DNA from 3 places in the Brevibacillus sp. MCWH genome. Region 3 is predicted to be linked to each of the others. Evidence: predicted binding sites of a transcription regulator. Region 3 holds the regulator's gene; each other region holds the start of a gene.
What was found. Region 3 encodes LexA, which represses DNA repair genes until DNA is damaged. Its sites were predicted from a motif close to CGAACATATGTTCG; they were not measured.
Positions count from the first base shown of each region.

Region 1: ETC00_RS10880 (carbohydrate kinase) is a predicted target of LexA. The motif match lies at 1,500-1,513, and genes of this name have one in related genera.
Region 2: recA (recombinase RecA) is a predicted target of LexA. The motif match lies at 2,352-2,365, and genes of this name have one in related genera.

Region 1 covers NZ_SDLF01000010.1:11,397-15,574, forward strand. The annotation lists gene ETC00_RS10865 (FMN-dependent NADH-azoreductase) at 1-437, opposite strand, end outside; gene ETC00_RS10870 (MarR family winged helix-turn-helix transcriptional regulator) at 557-1,003, opposite strand; gene ETC00_RS10875 (hypothetical protein) at 1,174-1,329, opposite strand; gene ETC00_RS10880 (carbohydrate kinase) at 1,587-2,687, shown strand; gene ETC00_RS10885 (pseudouridine-5'-phosphate glycosidase) at 2,691-3,608, shown strand; partial or broken gene ETC00_RS10890 (heavy metal translocating P-type ATPase) at 3,765-4,178, shown strand, end outside.
Region 2 covers NZ_SDLF01000003.1:242,704-246,881, reverse strand. The annotation lists gene rny (ribonuclease Y) at 1-176, opposite strand, end outside; gene ETC00_RS04280 (regulatory protein RecX) at 465-1,106, opposite strand; gene recA (recombinase RecA) at 1,210-2,268, opposite strand; gene ETC00_RS04270 (DEAD/DEAH box helicase) at 2,433-4,019, opposite strand; gene ETC00_RS04265 (competence/damage-inducible protein A) at 4,026-4,178, opposite strand, start outside.
Region 3 covers NZ_SDLF01000016.1:45-4,222, reverse strand. The annotation lists gene ETC00_RS14075 (UvrD-helicase domain-containing protein) at 1-852, opposite strand, end outside; gene crcB (fluoride efflux transporter CrcB) at 886-1,251, opposite strand; gene ETC00_RS14065 (DUF896 domain-containing protein) at 1,342-1,539, opposite strand; gene yneA (cell division suppressor protein YneA) at 1,645-1,983, opposite strand; gene lexA (transcriptional repressor LexA) at 2,140-2,763, shown strand; gene ETC00_RS14050 (DUF456 domain-containing protein) at 2,887-3,375, opposite strand; gene ETC00_RS14045 (hypothetical protein) at 3,737-3,961, shown strand.

The DNA.
Region 1 (4,178 bases), on a different contig from region 3:
CCGCCGCGCGCGTTCAGCAGGGCCACTTTTTTGTTGTTCAGCAGGCCAACCGGACCTTCCGGGGTGTATTTAAACGTTTTGCCGGCCTGGCACAGGTAATCAATGTAGGTATGCAGCACGGCAGGCACGGTGAAGTTCCACAGCGGGAAAGCGAACACCACCTTGTCGGCCTCCAGGAACTGATTCAGATACTTGTTCACCAGATCGGCTGCCTTCTGTTCTTCTGCGGTCAGCTCCATGCCTTGGCCGGATTTGTACATGGCGTTGATTTTCGTCACGTCGTAGTAAGGCAGGTTTTCCGCAAACAGGTCCAGTTCCACTACCTCGTCGTTCGGATGGGATTCTTTGTAGCTATCCAGAAACGCGTGGTACAGCTTCACGCTGACGGATTGTTCAATGGGACGGTTGTTGGCTTTCACAAACAGAACTTTGCTCATGCGGTTTCTCCTTTCATTTTGTAAGTCAATAACCTTTGTTTTGTAAATCTTGATTTCAAGATTATTATCTCTCCGCTGTTTTGTCAAGGTCTTTATTGGCTGCGGGCAGCAGGCATTTTCTAAAATCGTTCCTGCGCGGCCCTCCCCAGCTTTTTCAGCAGCGCGATCGCCTGCTGTTTTTCCTCGGCGGTAAGGCCGCTCACAGCCTTTTCGATCGCTTCCTTGTGGGACGGAAAAATATCAGCCAAAAACTGTTTGCCCTGGTCGGTCAGCTCCGCGTAAATGACGCGCCGATCCTCTGCACAGGGCTTGCGTACCAGCAGCTTCTTTTTTTCTAGTTTATCCACAACGTAGGTAATGTTTCCGCTGGAGATCAGGATTTTTTCGCCGATTTGCTGCAACGGTTGGGGGCCTTTATGAAACAGGACTTCCAGGACGCCAAATTCTGTCGGGTTCAATCCATGGCGGCGGATGTCGCGGTTGACATGGGCCGTGACCCAGTTGTAGGAACGGGACAGCGCAATCAGGAGCTCAAGTGACTCGTTTCGCTGCTGCGTATCTGTCATAAAGGATGGCCCTCCTTTTTGTTTTGATGTTTAATATCTCTAATTTGAGATAATGGTACACGAGAGGGATTGTCTTGTCAATTAGCCGAGCTGACAGGGGATAGCGGCATGAAAGGCGACACCCCCTGGTGCTTGCGATGCGAGCGGGCAGAGGGTGCCGGCAGTACGGCCTAGTATTCCACTTTGGTGACTTCCTCCAGCGGGCCCAGCGGATTTTCCTTCGCTTCCCGCAGTTCTTTATCCAGCAGTTTTTCGTGGCTTTCGTCGGACAGGTCAAAGAAAAAATACTCGTCTTCGCGGTTTTGCTTTTCTCGTTGATCAGCCAATTGAGATCCCACCTGTTTTTCGCTTAGTGTGCGCGAAACAGGGCGGCACATGCAGCTTGTCTCGGTATGCCTGTCCCATGCCGGGAGCAATCCCGATGCGCGCCGAAGATTGGTTGCGGGGCGGCAGGCGCGTTTCTTGTCTGGGGAAAGGGGCGTGTGTTTTTTCTTCTCAAACATTTGTTTATATGATAAACTTTTGTTTAGAAAGAGAATGTGATAAGAAACAGGGAATGATGTCGGAAGAAAGGAGGAGGGGCGTGGACAAGGAACAGCTCATCCTGCGCTACATTCGTGAAAATCCGTTTATCAGCCAGCAGGAGCTGGCCGACAAGATCGGCATTTCCCGCTCGGCGGTGGCCGGGTACATCGCCCAGCTCACCAAACGGGGCGAGATCAAGGGACGTGCCTATGTGCTGCGCGACGAAGGGCGGATCGTCTGCATCGGCGGAGCCAACCTGGACCGGAAGGCGCGCGGGAAGCAAAAAGTGCGGCTGCATTCGTCCAATCCGGTGGCCATCACCGAGTCGTGCGGTGGTGTTGCGCGCAACATCGCCGAAAACCTGGGGCGGCTGGGCACAAGCGTCACGCTGATCAGCTGCGTCGGTGAAGACAAAGAGGGCGAATGGATTTTGCAGGAGACGAAAAGACACGGCGTGGACGTCAGCCAGGTATGGCGGCTGCCGGCCCAACGCACGGGCACCTACACCGCGCTTCTGGACATCGACGGGGAGATGGTGGTCTCGCTGGCCAACATGGACATCTACGACGCGCTTACCCCGGAGATGTTTGCAGACAAGTGGTCCCATATCGCGGCAGCGCGGGCCGTTTTTCTCGATACCAATCTGCCGGCGGATTGCCTGGCGTACATCATCCAGCGCTGCAAACAGGAAAACATCCCGCTGTATGTCGATCCAGTCTCTTCCGCGAAAGCGAAGAAACTGCCGGAGAGACTGGACGGCGTGGACGCGATCCTGCCCAATCGGGAAGAGGCGGAACTGCTGGCCGGCATGTCAATCACGTCGATCGAGGAGTGCGCCGAGGCGTGCCGTCAGATCCGGGAGCGGGGCGTCAAGCGGGTGGTCGTCACGCTGGGCGAGCAAGGCGTGTACTATCAATCGGCGGAACAGGCGGAGCACCTGGCCCCGTATCCGACAGAGGTGGTGGATGTCACCGGCGCGGGCGACGCATTTGCCTCCGGACTTTTGTACGGCATCGTCAACAATGAACCATTCGGACAAGCCTGCCGCCTCGGATTGGCCGCATCCGCCCTGACCCTGCAGACGGAGCAGTCGGTCTCGCCGCTGCTGCAGCCGGAACAGCTCGCACAAACAGTAAGCCAATATGAAAAGGAGCGATAATCCATGAAACAATATCTCACCTGCACGGAAGAAGTGCGTCACGCGCTGGAGAACAACCAGCCGGTCGTGGCGCTGGAGACGACGATCATCTCACACGGCATGCCGTACCCGCAAAACATCGAAATGGCCAAAGAAGTGGAGCGCATCATCCGCGACAACGGCGCCGTGCCGGCCACCATCGGGATCATGAACGGAAAAATCAAGATCGGGCTGACCGAGGCTGAACTGGAGGAATTTGCCACCAACAAATCGGTGGAAAAAGTAAGCCGCCGCGACTTTCCGTACATTCTGGCGAGCGGCAAAATCGGCGCCACCACTGTAGCCGCCACGATGATCGCCGCGCAGTTGGCCGGCATCCGCGTGTTTGCCACCGGCGGCATCGGCGGGGTGCACCGCGAAGGGGAGATCACCTGGGACGTGTCCGCTGACCTGACCGAACTGGCCCAAACCAACGTGGCCGTCGTCTGCGCCGGAGCCAAGTCGATTCTCGACCTGGGCCGCACGCTGGAATACCTGGAGACGCACGGTGTGCCGGTGGTCGGCTACCGCACGGCCGAGTTCCCGTCCTTCTTTGCCCGCGAGAGCGGCTTTGGTGTCGATTTCCGCCTGGACACGCCGGAGGAAGTGGCGACGCTGATGGACACCAAGTGGCAGTTGGGACTGAACGGCGGTCTGGTCATCGCCAATCCGGTGCCGGAAGCGGACGCGCTGAATCACCGCGAGATCGAAGCCGTCATCGAGCAAGCGCTGGCGGAAGCCAAGGAAAAGGGCATCACCGGAAAGCAAGTGACACCATTCCTGCTCGACCGGGTCAAACAGTTGACGGCCGGCAAGAGCCTGCAGACCAACATCGCTCTGGTGAAACACAACGCGGAAGTAGCGGCGAAGATTGCCGTCGCCTATCACGCCAAGAAAAACTGAAACGGCCCGCAATAACAGCGGCCGCCATTGTGCGCTGTCCAAAAACGGACGGCGCCCTTTTTTTGGCAGAAGATGTTAGCGCAAATGCTTGATATACCCACCCGGGGTATTATATAATGGGCATGTAATAAACAGGAGCCTTGGAGGGAATACTACCAAAAATATACCCCTCGTGGGTATCTTGATGCGGAGGAAGACGCGATGAGCGCGAAAATAAAAGAAGCGACGGTTTCGATTTCCGGCATGACCTGCGCGGCATGCGCGGCCCGGATCGAAAAGGGGCTGCACAAATTGCCCGGGGTGCTGGAGGCAAACGTCAACCTGGCCATGGAGACAGCCACCGTGGAATACGACGCGGGGCAGGTCGGCGTGGACGACCTGATCCGTCAGGTGGAAAAGCTGGGGTATCAAGCGGCTGCCAAGGACGATCAGACTGATGCGGAGATGGTTGACCGCCGGGCGGAGGAAATCGACCGGCAAACCGGGAAGTTTCTCTTTTCCCTGATCCTCTCCCTCCCCCTTTTGTGGGCGATGGTCAGCCATTTTTCCTTCACTTCGTTCATCTGGCTG
Region 2 (4,178 bases), on a different contig from region 3:
AGCACCTTTTCCTTTTTGACGGCTTCGGCGTCCCGTTTGGCTTCTTCGACGATCTGCCGCGCCGCTTCCTCGGCGCTGGAGATCTTCGCCTCCGCAATGGATTTGCGCGTGAAGTAGCCGGCACCATAACCGACAATCAGCACGGCGAATAGCACGATCAGTACAATCGGATCCATAATGGCCATAGGCTCTTTTGTTTCACCTCCTTGTGGTAAGACATCTCCCCGCTTTCCACACATTCGTTTTCATGGCGTGTCGCTGTTGTTTCGCTCTGGTATTAGTTAAAAAACAAGACCGATTTTACTCGGTCCGCTGAATCCGCACTGGTATGTACGGGTGTTCAGTTGTGACACTGGCAACGAGCGATCAAATCAGCGAAATAGTATGATGCACCAAGTAAATACACATCTATTTTATTATTTGTGAACAAGAAATGTCAAGAACTGCAAGTGTGCCGCTCCTGCCTACGACTCCACGTCCTCGCGCATTTCGCGGCGAATCCTCTGCACGATTGAGCCGGCGAACCCCTTGCGCGCCAGCATGGCCAGCAGCTTTCGCTCTTCGTCCGGTTCCGGCGGCCCTTGCCGGTGCCGCCGCTTTTTTTCCACCAGCCTGCGGGCCGCTTCCAGCTCATCCTCGTAGGAAACGGCGCGCACGGCCGCTTCCGCCGTGTCGCTGTCAATCCCCCGCTGCTGCAGTTCCATCCGCATCATGTACGAGCTGCGCGGCTTGAGCCGCATCCGCTCATCGACCCACTGCCGGGCAAACCGCTCATCGTCCAGATAGCCCTGCTCTTCCATGCGGCGGCAGATTTCATCCGCCACGTCCCCTTCATACCCTTTTTCCTGGAGATAGGAAGCGACTTGTTTTTTCGTCCGCGGGCGGATGCCCAGATAGCGGAGTGCCAACAGGTAGGCTTTGTGCTTTTCTTCCGCCTCCAGCACTTCCCGGCAAAACGCCTCGTCCAGCTCTGTTCCCTTTAACAGCTGATACTTGACAAGGATGTCTTCATGGACGGAAAAGACAATGTCATTGCCGATCTGAATATGATAGCGATGCTGGTTTTTCGCGTCGCGGTGAACGGCGGTAATCCGGCCGCTTTTCATCGCGCCTCTCCCCCTTTACGGCAAACACCGCCCGGCTCGCAGCTCCTCACACCGGGCGGTTTGAACATGAAACAGCCTGTCAGGCCGACAGGCTGTCATGCGATTAGTCGAAATCAAATACCGGTTCCTCATCCTGCTCCGGATCGTTGATCGGCTCCATGCTCGGGATGGAGCTAGGATTGAGGCTGTAATACTCACGTACTTTGGCTTCGATTTGCGCCGCCACTTCCGGATTTTCCTTGAGGAAGAGCTTGGCGTTCTCCCGTCCTTGACCCAGACGCTCATCGTTGAAGGAGTACCATGCTCCGCTCTTTTGAACCACATCAATCTCCGCGCCGATGTCGAGAATGCTGCCCTCTTTGGAGATGCCTTCACCGTACATGATGTCCACTTCGGCAGTTTTGAAGGGCGGCGCCACCTTGTTTTTCACGACCTTGATCTTGGTCTTGCTGCCGACCACGTCGTTGCCCACCTTGATCGCTTCCGCCTTGCGCACGTCCAGGCGAATGCTCGCGTAGAACTTGAGCGCGCGCCCACCCGGAGTCGTCTCCGGATTGCCGAACATGACGCCCACTTTCTCCCGGAGCTGGTTGATGAAGATGGCGATGGTTTTCGATTTGTTGATGGCACCGGACAGCTTGCGCAGCGCCTGCGACATGAGGCGGGCCTGCAGCCCCACGTGGGAGTCTCCCATTTCGCCTTCAATCTCTGCTTTTGGCACGAGCGCGGCTACCGAGTCTACGACGATGATGTCAACGGCACCGGAACGCACCAGCGCCTCGGCGATTTCCAGCGCCTGCTCCCCTGTGTCAGGCTGGGAGAGCAGCAGTTCGTCAATGTTTACTCCCAATTTTGCCGCGTAGACCGGGTCCAGTGCGTGCTCTGCGTCGATAAACGCAGCTTGTCCGCCCTGGCGCTGCACTTCGGCGATGGCGTGAAGGGCAACCGTCGTTTTACCGGAGGATTCCGGTCCGTAAATTTCGATGATCCGTCCACGCGGGAATCCGCCCACACCCAGGGCGATGTCGAGGGCAAGCGCACCGCTGGAGACCGTGGAAACCTGAACGTTGGCCATGTCCCCCAGCTTCATGATGGACCCTTTCCCGAACTGTTTTTCTATTTGACGCAATGCGTTTTCCAAAGCAGCGCGACGATCTGACAAATGGTACACTCCCTTTCAACTCGTAACTGATTTGCTTGTCTTCATCATACATCGAGACAGAAGCGTTTGCCAAGTATTTTTTGCGAACAAATATTCGCATCGCAAAAAGAGGCCGTCCGTCCCGAAAACGGAACGTGACGGCCTGTGTCTGCGTGCTGTCGGTATCAGGAACGCTTGGCGCGCGGTTTTGCCGGCTCCAGATTGATCCGTCTGCCGTTGATGCGCGTTTGACGCAGCGATTCGTAGACGAACGGGGCTACGTCTTCGGGAACTTCCACGAAGGTGAAGTTCTCGAAAATGTCGATGCGGCCAACCGCCTTTCCGGGGATTCCGACGGACTCGGAAATCTCCCGCACCAAATCCTGCGGGCGTACGTTGACATTGCGGCCCACGTTGAGGAAGAAACGCACCATTCCCTTGGCGGCACCCGTCTCCCCGAAGTTGTAGGCGTCGGTATCGTCCGTCTCGCCGATCTCGGTATGGAACGCGAGGTGCAGCGCCGCAGCGGCGATTTTTTCAGCCGGGTACTGAGCGATGAGCGAGTTGGCCACCTTCAGGTACATGTCGGCCACTCCATCGCTCTCCAGCAGGTTGACCAGTTGTTCCCGCAGCTGTTCTTGCTTGCGTTCCGCCACTTCCTCCAGGGACGGCACGTTGCGGCAGATCAGTTGGGCTTTGGTCTGTTTCTGGATGAACATCATCTGGCGCATCTCGCGCGGCGTCACCAGCGTCATGGCAATGCCTTTGCGGCCGGCGCGGCCCGTGCGGCCGATCCGGTGCACGTAGCTTTCCGAATCCTGCGGAATGTCGTAGTTGATGACGTGGGAGACGTTGCCGACGTCAATGCCGCGCGCCGCCACGTCGGTCGCGATCAACAGTTCGATGGAACCCTCGCGGAACGCATTCATCACCTTGTCGCGCTGAGCCTGGGACAGGTCGCCGTGCAGACCGTCGGCCAGGTAGCCGCGCGCCTGCAGCACTTCCGTCAGCTCGTCCACGCCCCGCTTGGTGCGGCAGAAGATGATTCCCAGCTCGACGTCTTCGCTGTCCAGAATGCGGCAGAGGCTTTCCACCTTGTTCCGTTCAAATACCTTGTAGTACACCTGCTCGATCAGTGGAGCGGTCACTTCTTCGCGGCTGACAGCGATCGTCTGCGGCTGTTTCATGTAGCGGGTCGCCAGGCGTTTGATTTCCGGCGGCATGGTCGCGGAGAACAGCAGGGTCTGACGGTCTTCCGGGAGGTGGTTGATAATGGTTTCAATGTCGTCGATGAATCCCATGTCCAGCATTTCATCCGCTTCGTCCAGGACCAGTGTGTGTACGTGATCCAGCTTCAGCGTTTTGCGGCGCAGATGGTCAAGCACGCGGCCGGGGGTCCCCACCACGACCTGGACACCCTGGCGAAGCGCACGGATTTGGTGGCCGATGGACTGTCCGCCGTAGATCGGCAGTGTCCGCACCTTTTTGTATTTGGAGATGCGCAAAAGCTCGCCTGCCACTTGGATGGCCAGTTCGCGGGTGGGCGTGAGCACAATCGCCTGCACGCGGTTGCCCGGCGTCACTTTTTCAATCAGCGGAATCCCGAACGCGGCGGTTTTACCCGTACCCGTTTGCGCCTGACCGATCAGGTCGCCGCCCTCCAGTACTTTCGGGATGCAGGCAGCCTGGATCGGGCTGGGCTCTTCAAAGCCCATGTCGTAAATGGCTTGCAGAATGGATTTATGTAAAGGAAAATCAGAAAAAATCGTCATGTGTTGTCACCTTTCTTTTAGTCGTTGCAACGCGTAAAACAACGCAAATTTCGCTGCCCGGCCGACGATGGCCTGGCGCCGCCCGGCCAGGCGAAGCTCCTTGACCAGCGTGGGCAGTCCTTCCACGGCAACGCCAACGTAGACCAGTCCCACCGGTTT
Region 3 (4,178 bases):
CTTGGCCAGCTTGGCCGCCCAGTCCAAGAACGTGGCCTGCTGGACGTCATCCACCCCCAGTTCCGGAAGCACGTCCGATATGTAGTTCAGAAACAGGCGGTTCGGCGCAAACACCATGAATTTTTTCGACATCATCGTATCCTGGTAGTTGTAGATCAGGTAGGAGAGGCGGTGCAGCGCGATGGTGGTCTTCCCGCTCCCGGCCACCCCCTGGACGACGATGGGACGGTCTTTGTCCGCCCGAATGATGTCGTTTTGTTCGGACTGGATGGTCGCCACGATGTCCTTCAGCCGACTGTCGTTGGTCTGGTTGAGATTGGCGGCGAGGAACTCATCGATATACCCTTCCTCGAGAAACTCGTCGGGATGGCCGATACCCCGGCGGATCGTCTCCTTGACCGCCCCGTCGTAGATGCCGGTAATCTTTCCCTTCTCAATCGCAAAGTTGCGCTTCAGGCGAACTTCTCCACGGACGATGCCCTTGTCGGTCCGGTAGAAGGCGTCCTTGCTTTCGCCGCTGTAGTACAGGCTGGCAATCGGAGCCCGCCAGTCCACGACCAGCGCATCAAACGTATCGCTGCGGACAATGCCGCGCTTGCCGATATAGACGATGTCCAGTTCGTATGTCTCATCCTTGAGAAAGTCCACCCGGCCGAAGTAAGGTTTGTCTTTCCCCTGGTCTTCCAGATACCGCAGTTCCTTGGCCTTTTTGTACCCGACCACCTGCTTCACGTAGTCGTCGGTCACTTCCCTTACTTCCTCGCGCAGTATCTCGATCTCCCGTTCAATGGCGGACACCGTTTCATCCAGCCGCTTTTGTTCCTGTTCGTAATCGGGATGCCGAATCGTCACGTCCATCCTCCCTTCGCTTCAATCGCGCTGGCGTCAGCCCACATGCCGGCCCAGCCAGACTCCGGCTCCGCAGGCCAACAGCCCAATGCCGACGCTGAGCAGCACGTACGCCAATCCGCGTCCAATGTTCCCGTCGCCAAAAAAGGTGATGACCTCCAGAGAAAAGGTAGAAAAGGTCGTAAAGCCGCCCAACAGCCCGGTGGTAAAAAGCAGGTACAGCTCCGGCGGGAGAAACCCCCGCTCCTTTCCCCAGGCGTACAAAAGACCGATGCAAAACGAGCCGACAACATTGGCTCCCCACGTACCTGCCGGCCAGCCCGGCTGATTCAGCACCAGGCCCAATCCATACCGCACGATTGATCCGACAGCGCCCCCCACTGCCACAGCAAGCCACGACATGCGCATTCCTCCCTGTTCGCTCCGTTTCGTCGTAGAAAAAGACATCCAAGCGAAGCGCGTGGATGCCTTTTTGTGCCAGTACACGTTATCTTAATGTTTGGGACCGTTGTCCTCAAGATCTTCCACATAGCGGATCGATTCCAGGTTAGCCCGCAGGGACGCCTTGACAGCGTCGATGTACTTGCGCCGCAGTGCCTGCTGCTCCTGTTTTTCATCGTCGGTCAGGCCTTGTTCGCGGGATTTCTTGGCCAACTCGTTGATCCGTTTGATTTCCGCGTCGGTTACCACAGCCTCTCCCCCTACTCTCTGTAATGCCGCTCTATTATAACACATCGGCGGCACAACGCAAGCGAAAGGATATACACTGGCCTGCCCCGCTGTCTTGGCTGCCGTCTACTCTCCGACGGGAACAGCCAGGCGCTGTCCGGGGTATATGTCGGAGTTGTCCAGTCGGTTCATCTTTTTGATCGCGTACACCAGTTCGCGCACCTCCATGTCGGCTTCGTCCTGGTGCTCAACGGCAATTTTCCACAAGCTGTCACCCTTCTGAACGGTCACTACCTTCACAGGCACGATCGACGACGACTCCGATGCGAACACAAGTTCTGTCAGGAAGTAAAAAAAGAGAGAGAATACCACGAAAAAGATCAATGCCCCACCGCGTCTCACACCAGTGCGGCTATGGCGCTCCTGTTTTTTGGTGAAACGGTTGTGTGCGGATACAGCATGCATGATACCATCCCCCTGCAAACATACGTTCTATATTCTTGTTTTCATCATAATGCGAACATGTGTTTTGTGTCAAGCGAAATCGAACTAACGTTTGTCGAACGCAAGATCCCATGGTACAATATAGAAAACATGTTCGAGAAAACAGGGGTGTGGTCCATGTCCAAGCTATCCAGCAGACAACAAGCCATTATCGATTTCATTCGCAAGGAAGTCCGCGACAAGGGATATCCGCCGTCCGTTCGTGAAATTGGCGAGGCCGTCGGGTTGGCCTCCAGCTCCACCGTCCACGGTCACCTGGCCCGTCTGGAAAAGAAAGGATTGATCCGGCGCGACCCCACCAAGCCGCGCGCGATTGAGCTGTTGACCGATGGCGACCGCTATCAGGATGACTATGAAGTATCCGTCGTGCGCGTGCCCGTCATCGGGAAGGTAACGGCCGGGCAGCCAATTACGGCCGTGGAACACGTGGAGGATTACTTCCCCCTGCCGGAACACATTGTCACCTCGGACAAGGTGTACATGCTTCGCGTGTCGGGTGACAGCATGATCGAGGCAGGCATCCTCGACGGCGACTACGTCATCGTGCGCCAGCAAAACGTGGCCAACAACGGCGACATTGTCGTGGCCATGACCGATGAGGACGAAGCCACCGTCAAGCGGTTCTTCAAGGAGAAAAACCACTTCCGCCTGCAGCCGGAGAATTCCACGATGGAGCCGATCATCCTGGACTCGGTCACCATTCTGGGAAAAGTCATCGGAGTGTACCGGTTGATTCACTAGGAAAACGAATAGCCCGTATCTTTTCCGACCATCGTCGAAAGATACGGGCTTGTTTTTTCTATGGCGCTGTCAGACCGGAACGATCCGGTGCAGGAATTGCATCTCGCCCTCTTGGAGCACGATCTACAGGGCGGCGATGAAAAACCAGATGATCATCACGATTTGCAGGACGACCTTGACGACTGCGCTGCCGAGAAATCCGACGAGCGATCCCACCCCCGCCTTAATCGCCCGTTCAAACGGCTGGTTGGATACGAACAGCTCCACCAACACCACAAACAAAAACGGCAGGATCAGCATCCCGAACGGCGGGAACAGGAAAATCCCGAGAAAGATACCGACCGCCGCTGCAATCGACGACCACTTGGAACCGCCGTACCGCTTCACGAAGTACATGTTGGTCAGCAAATCGGCGCCGTACAGCAGCACACTCAGCACCACCATCCCCCACCAGAACGACGCCGGCAGCCCGGCCCCCGGTTCGGCGAGGACAAAGTGGTACAGCAAAAACCCGGCCCAAAGCAAAATCGTATCCGGCAAAACCGGAAGAAAAATACCGGCGATGCTTGCGACAAACAACGCCACGATGACAATCCACAGCAGTATTTCCATCGGGCACACTCCTTTCTCTTAGGATATACGGATTACCTCGCCAATCGTTGCATCCTTCTATATATTCTCGTCCACATTTTTGCAGAAGCCAGCCAGGCTGCAAAATTACACGGCCCCATGCGGTTCCATTTCATATTCACATCCGTGCTGGAAAGCAAGCGGATTACTGGTTTATCACTGCCTGGATTCGTTTTTCACATGACTCATCTTGGTCAGTATGCACGTATCAGTAAAAATAAACAGATTTTTCTTTTTCCATAAATCGTAATAATTGACATATTTTATCATTATGGTTAATGTATTCTTTGGAATACGTCTGTAAGTGTACGGTCGATTAATACTTAGGAGGTACAAAAGTAATATGGAAGACGATGATATAAGATGCGAACATTGCAAGAAACTTTCTTTTTGGTGCGAAATCGAGCATTTGAGACCAAAGAAGTGCTCCATTCTCCGTGATGGAGAAATCTATTACATCTGTGAATATTGTATAGGCGAAATTGAAGTTTTAGGTGAAGGCGCTGAGGAAGTTGAATACTGGAATGAATGGGTGAAAAAGAAACGTTTGGAAAACGAACAATCATAACGCAGCCCCTGCCATGGGGCTGCTCAGACTGAAGACAAACGGTTCATTGAGTTAGCGTCCACAAAAAATGATCTCCAGGCCGAAAGGCCTGCCTATTCATCAACCGAAGCGGAAGACAATGTTCATCGCATGGCGGGATGGGCCAAGCGAGCTCCTTTGACGACCTGCTCAGCGGAAAAACGAAGACGCGGGAATCAACAGGGGACACAAGTCTCAC